Regions from separate parts of the Aliihoeflea sp. genome, predicted to be linked through region 2. Evidence: riboswitches for the same ligand, from Rfam matches in the RefSeq annotation. Region 2 holds a riboswitch; each other region holds the start of a gene.
What was found. Region 2 has a riboswitch for cobalamin ahead of ACT6QU_RS11930 (TonB-dependent receptor plug domain-containing protein). Riboswitches for the same ligand answer to the same signal wherever they lie in the genome.

Region 1: another riboswitch for cobalamin. It lies ahead of ACT6QU_RS13205 (ribonucleoside-diphosphate reductase subunit alpha); the one in region 2 lies ahead of ACT6QU_RS11930 (TonB-dependent receptor plug domain-containing protein).
Region 3: another riboswitch for cobalamin. It lies ahead of ACT6QU_RS00860 (aromatic ring-hydroxylating oxygenase subunit alpha); the one in region 2 lies ahead of ACT6QU_RS11930 (TonB-dependent receptor plug domain-containing protein).

What each region holds. Positions count from the first base shown of each region.
Region 1 covers NZ_JBQVMV010000011.1:65,390-67,586, reverse strand. Annotated here, with positions in the region: gene ACT6QU_RS13210 (MFS transporter) at 1-1,098, shown strand, start outside; cobalamin riboswitch at 1,147-1,357, shown strand; gene ACT6QU_RS13205 (ribonucleoside-diphosphate reductase subunit alpha) at 1,462-2,197, shown strand, end outside.
Region 2 covers NZ_JBQVMV010000009.1:62,039-64,235, reverse strand. Annotated here, with positions in the region: gene ACT6QU_RS11935 (ABC transporter substrate-binding protein) at 1-426, opposite strand, end outside; cobalamin riboswitch at 705-904, shown strand; gene ACT6QU_RS11930 (TonB-dependent receptor plug domain-containing protein) at 1,053-2,197, shown strand, end outside.
Region 3 covers NZ_JBQVMV010000001.1:169,014-171,210, reverse strand. Annotated here, with positions in the region: gene ACT6QU_RS00860 (aromatic ring-hydroxylating oxygenase subunit alpha) at 1-1,256, opposite strand, end outside; cobalamin riboswitch at 1,369-1,581, opposite strand; gene purD (phosphoribosylamine--glycine ligase) at 1,656-2,197, opposite strand, start outside.

The sequences.
Region 1 (2,197 bases), on a different contig from region 2:
GGCGCGGCGGTGTTCGGGCGCCTTGCCGACCGGTTCGGGCGCCGGCGCATCCTGATCGGCACGGTGGCGATGGATGCGGTGTTCGGCATCGCGTCGGCCTTCGCGCCGGATTTCCAGACGCTGCTCTTCCTGCGCTTCATGACCGGGCTTGCGGTCGGCGGCACGCTGCCGGTCGACTATGCGATGATGGCCGAGTTCCTGCCGCCCTCGCGGCGCGGGCGCTGGCTGGTGGCGCTCGAAGGCTTCTGGGCGGTCGGCACCGTCGCCGTGGCGCTGACCGCGTGGGCGGCGGCTTCGGCGGGCGTGGCGGATGCCTGGCGGGTGATCTTCTTCGTCACCGCGCTGCCGGCCATCGTCGGCATTTTCCTGCGCTTCTGGATACCCGAATCCCCGATGCACCTGATGCGCCAGGGCAAGGAGCCAGAGGCGCGCGCGGTGATGGACAAGGTGCTGGTCGCCAACGGCAAGACGCCGCTCGGCGAGACAAAGCTGACGGCGACGCCCGCCGCATCGAGCGTCGGCCTCCTGTCGCCGGCGCTGCGGCGTCGCACGATCCTGATCCTGGCCTGCTGGTTCCTCGTCTCGATCTCCTATTACGGCATCTTCGTGTGGATGCCCGCGCGGCTGGCGACCGAGGGCTTCGGCTTCGTGCGCGGCTACGGCTTCCTCGTCCTCGTCGCCCTGGCGCAGATCCCCGGCTATGCGCTCGCCGCCTACGGAGTCGAAAAATGGGGCCGGCGCACTACGCTGACGCGGTTCCTCGTTCTGAGCGCGGCGGGTTGCGCGCTCTTCGTCATCGCCGCCACACCGGCGCTGATCGCGACGGCGCTTCTGCTGATGAGCTTTGCGCTTCTCGGCACATGGGGCGCGCTCTACGCCTTCACACCCGAACTCTACCCGACCGCCTCGCGGGCGACGGGCATGGGTGCCGCCGGCGCGATGGCGCGCCTAGGTGGGCTCCTCGCGCCCTCCGTCGTGGTCTACCTGTTCATCGAGAGCACGGCGGCGGCGATCGGCCTTTTTGCCGGTCTTCTGCTGGTGGCGGCGATTGCGGCGCGGGCGATCGACGTCGAGACGCGGCGGGCAGCACTCGCGTGAATTGTGGATCGCGTTCCACAAGATGTTGACGCGATCCGCAAATACCCATCTATATGCGGTGGTCATGGGTCTTCCGGGCGGGCAACCGCCCGGGAGCTAAGAGGGAAGCCGGTGCGCGAAAATGCAATGCCGGCGCTGCCCCCGCAACTGTAAGCAGTGAGCTTGCGTCGATTGATGCCACTGGTGCCGCCGGCACCGGGAAGGCCGACGAGAGCTGTGACCTGCGAGCCAGGAGACCTGCCCTGACGGCTTGAACGAACCTCGGGCGGGGTGTCCCGGTGGTGCGTGTGCCGCGGGCGATCGATTCACCCCGTCAAAGCATGCGTGCGCCCTCCCCCGTCCGCCATCGCCACGGGGATTAAGATGCAGGGCATTGCCACACGACCATTCAGCGGAGCCGTCCCGGTTCCGCATTTCATCGCAGATCCAACCGACGAGGTCGGCCATCGCGTCATCAGGCGCGGCGGCGCGCTGACGCCGTTCGATCCGAACAAGATCGCGGTCGCGCTGACCAAGGCGTTTCTCGCCGTCGAGGGGACGGGCGCGGCCGGCTCGCGGCGGGTTCACGACGCCGTCGAGGAATTGACCGCGCAGGTGGCATCGGCGCTCGCAAGGCGGGGCGGCGAAGCACGCATCGTCCATATCGAGGACATCCAGGACCAGGTCGAACTGGCACTGATGCGCGGCGAGCATCACAAGGTCGCGCGTGCCTATGTGCTCTACCGCGAAGAACGCGCTCGCGAGCGGCTGGCGGCCCGGCCGAAGACGGCAGATCGGGCACCGGTGCTCAACGTCAAAGCTGCCGACGGCAGCCTCGCGCCGCTCGACGAGGCGCGGCTGACGGCGCTCGTCAACGAGGCCTGCGCGGGGCTCGCCGCGGTTTCGCCGGAGCCGATCCTGACCGAGACGCGGCGCAATCTCTATGACGGCATCACGCTCGACGAACTCTCGCTGGCACCAATCCTCGCCGCGCGGGCATTGGTCGAGACCGACCCGGATTACAGCCACGTATCCGCACGACTGTTGCTCGACCGGCTGCGGCGCGAGGCGCTGAGCTTCGTTGCCGGGCGGCCGGACGCGGCGACGCAAGGCGAGATGG
Region 2 (2,197 bases):
GCCATTCGTCCAGGTCACGCCCTGGCGCACGTTGAGGATGTATTCGGTCGCGTCCTCGTTGACTTCCCAGCTTTCCAGCAGCCGGCCTTCGAAGGTGAAGTCACGGGTATACTTGACCAGCGGCTCGAGCGACTGGCGCATGCCGTTGGCGATTTCGGACCAGTCGGCCGTGCGCGGGTCCTTGTTGGCCTTGACGAACATGGCGACGCGCAGCGTGCCACCGGTGACGGGCTCGCCTGCGTCCTGCGCAAGCGCCTTGCCCGGCATCGCCATGCCAAGCATCGAGTAGGCAAGCGCCGTTGTCGCGCCGAAGGTGCTGGCCAGCGCCAGGAATTCGCGACGGTCCAGATCGCCGGCCTTGGCCTCTTCCGCCATCTTTTCGATATGCGCGGGAACGCGATCGCCTTCGCTCTTGAAGAACCTCATGACTGTCATCTCCCATTATTTTTGCCTGAACCCCTAGCATCCCGTATCGGCCCGTCATTGTCAAAAACGATGCCGGATCAGGATGTTCGGCGCTGAATGTGCCCCGCAACGCCTGCCGCTAACCGCGCAAATGCGACATGGATGGCGCTTTTTCGCCACTGATGCGACAAAAATTGACGTTACGTCGCCTGCCACCCAAGTGGCGGCCGGGCCACAGAAGCATGCAGTGATAACAAGTTGGTGACAGCGCCGATTGACGCGGGCTTTCTCGCCCTGCTACCCATCCGACAGCTTGAGGTGCCTAGCGTCGTCGGACGCTGGCTAAGAGGGAATACGGAAGGACGAAGCTTCGTCCGAGCCGTGGCTGCCCCCGCAACTGTAAGCGCCGAGGACATTCGACAACCCACTGGGCTCGCCCGGGAAGGGGAATGATCCGCCGAAGCGCGAGCCAGGAAACCTGCCTCGAGTGTCACCTTTTGCCGGATGCGGGGCGTGTCCGGGGCTGTGTTTCGCAGTGGTGACTTCTGTCATCGCTGGCGATATCGGGGCTGCAACGGTTCCTTTTCCCAGCATCGTTGAGAAGCTTGAGCTGCCGCCCGCGACACGTGGCCGGCACGGGGGATCGAATGCATATTTCCAATTTCGGCACGGCCTGCGCCGTCTCCGCCATCGCCATTCTGGCAAGCCTGCCGGCACACGCCCAGTTCACCGAACTGCCGCAGATCGTCGTCACGCCCAACCGCGCGCCGACCGACGCGACCAAGACCGGCTCGCGCGTCGAGACCGTCTCCCGCGAGGAGATCGAGGAAAAGTCGCAGCCGCTCGTCATCGACTATCTCGACCGCCTGCCCGGCATTTCCATCTCCACCCCCGGCGGCCCCGGCGGCGAAGGCTCGCTCTCGGTGCGCGGCGCACCACGCCGCTACGTCAAGACACTCTATAACGGCATCGACATTTCGGACCCGACCAGCCCGCAGGTCCAGACCTCCTACCAGTATCTCCTCTCGTCCGGCATCGACACGATCGAGGTGCTGAAGGGCTCGCAATCGACCCTCTACGGCTCCGACGCCATCGCCGGCGTCATCGGCCTGTCGACGCTCGGCGACATCGAGCCGGGCGTGACGCATCTCCTGCACGGCGAAGGCGGCTCCTTCGGCACCGCCCGCGGCTCCTACGGCCTGCGCGCCGCCAACGAAGACGCCAAAGCCGCCATCAACATCGCCGGCTTCCGCACCGACGGCATCTCGGCGGCGGCGGCTGGAAGCGAGCGCGACGGCTACGAGAACGTCACCTTCGACGCCGCGGGCGAGTACCGCGTGAACGAGGCCGTGTCGGTGTTCGGGTCATTGCTCTACATCGATGCGAAGGCCGAGTATGATGAGGATTTCGCTTCTCCACCGGCCGACGATCCGCTGGGGATTAATCGCAATCTCAGCAGGCAAGTGGCTGGACGCGCCGGCTTCAACGTCGATCTGTTGGACGGGCGTCTCCGAAACCAGTTCTCCGTGCAGGCTTTCAACATCGATCGCCGCATCCGCTCGGCATCGGCGTTCGGTCCATTCGATGCTGACTATGGCGGCCGTCGCACAAAGTTCGACTATCAGGGCGCGTTCGATGCGAACGACTGGCTGACGCTGCAGTACGGCGCCGACCACGAGCAGCAGGATGCCCGAATCACCGACAATTTCGGCACGGACACGGACAATGATTTCTCTCTGACAGGCGTATGGGGCCAGATCGTCGCCGAACCGGTGGCCGGCTTCGTGTTCAC
Region 3 (2,197 bases), on a different contig from region 2:
ACCGACCGCAGCGCGGGCTTGGCGTCCCCGGCGAGCCGGTCGCCCGTCAAGCGTTCCTCGGCAAACCTGCAGTACCAATCCACGAACTGCATGACGCCGCCCTCGTGCTCTTCCGAATACGGCCCCGGCTGGTAGGCCGGCGAGGCGATGCCGAAGGCGTTTTCCTCGACGATGCGGCGGTCCTGGTCGTTGGTTTCGGTCCAGACATGGGTGAGTTCGGCAAGGTCGTAGTCGACGCCCTCGACGGCGTCCTTGTGGACGAGCCATTTGGTCGTGACCGCGGTCTCCGTCGCGCTGATCGGCAGGACGCGGAAGGTGACGGCGTGATCGCCGAGAACGTGGTTCCAGGTCGTCGGATAGTGGAAAAGCAGGAGCGAGCCGATGCGGTCGGTCGTGACGGTGTCGGAGAGGTTCTTCTTCACCGCGCGCTTGCCGGTCATCGTGTAGCTGACGGCATCACGCAGGAGCGGCACGCGGGTGACGCGGTGCTGGCCGGTGGAGGCGATCTCGAACCGGCTCGGCAGGCCCGCTGCCTCACATTTTTGCCAATGCGCGACGATATCCGGGTCGCTTTCGGCGGCCTGTACGCCGGTGACGGTCGGCGCTTCGGGGAAGGTCTTGCATAGCTCTGGGTGGTTGCCGGCGCAGTGATAGCATTCGCGGTTGTTTTCCCAGACGAGCTTCCAGTTGCCCTTTTCGATGATGGTCGATTCGAAGGCGATCTTCGTTTCCGTCAGCCGGTGCGGCGCGAGATAGGGTTCGACCTGCGCGCGGACGGGCGCGAAGTAGGCAGGCTCATCGGCAAGGCAGATGAAGAGATATCCGGCAACGCTTTCGCAGGCGACCGGCTTCAGGCCGAATTTCGAAGCGTCGAACCCGGCGCCCATTTGACGGGCAAAGACGAGGCGGCCATCGAGATCGTAGGTCCACTGATGGTAGGGGCAGACGAGCTTGGCCGCCGTGCCCTTGGCTGCCGTGCAAACGCGCGAGCCGCGATGGCGGCAGGTGTTGTGGAAGGCGCGGATCGCGCCCTTGGCGTCGCGTACCACAACGACGGGATAATCGCCGATCTGCACGGTGAAATAGCTGCCGGGCTTCGGCAACTCGCAATCATGACCGATGAAGAGCCAGTCGCGATACCAGATCAGATCGAGATCGAGCCGGTAGAAATCCGGATCGGTGTAGAACGCCTGCTCGAGGCTGTAGCCGGGTTTACGGCGCTGGAGCCGGTCCAGCATTTCGTTGCGCGCATCCATGTCCTGTCCTGCCTTCATGCAAGGACTGAACTGGTGGAGATTTCGAAGGAGAAAGGCGCAACGGAGCGATCCGCGCGCGCATCCGCCCCTTGACCGCCCACCGCGATCAGTCGGTTTTATACAGGTTCAGGCTGGTTTCCGGGCTCAAGAGCCGGTCTATGGATCGCTCCATCGACCTGCCGCAACACCTTCCCAGGCAGAAATGCCCAGTGGCTCCCGTTGCGACGTCACTCCATTTACCGTTGCGGGGGCAGCGCCGGCTTTTCACCGGCTTCCCAATTCTCCGCCTCGACGAGGAGGCGGCACCTGAACTTGCTGCATTGAAGCATTTGCGCGGCGGCTTAGGAAGCTGGAATGCGACATGGGATGAGCATGTGGCGACGCGATGAAAAATCGACGTCAGCGTGTCTCCCGCTCGACCTCACGCCAGCCGATGTCGCGGCGGCAAAAGCCTTCGGGCCAGTCGATCCGGTCGATGGCGGCATAGGCCTTTTCGCGCGCTTCGCGGACGGTCCTGGCCATCGCGGTGACGTTGAGGACGCGGCCGCCATTGGCGACGATGTCCTCGCCCTTCCTGGCGGTGCCGGCGTGGAAGATTTCGACGCTGTCGCCGACCTTGTCGAGGCCGCGAATGACGCTGCCCTTCTTCGGCGTCGCCGGATAGCCTTCGGCGGCGAGCACGACCGTGAGCGCGACCTCGTCGCGCCAGCGCGCGGACATGTGCGCCAACTGGCCGTCGGCGGCGGCGTTGAGCAGAATCAGGAGATCCTCCTTCAGCCGCATCATCAGCACCTGGCATTCGGGATCGCCGAAGCGAGTGTTGTATTCGATGAGCTTCGGGCCGTCCTTCGTCAGCATCAGCCCTGCGTAGAGCACGCCCGAGAACGGCGCGCCCATCTCGGCCATGCCCTTCATGGTCGGCTCGATGATCGTTCGCATCA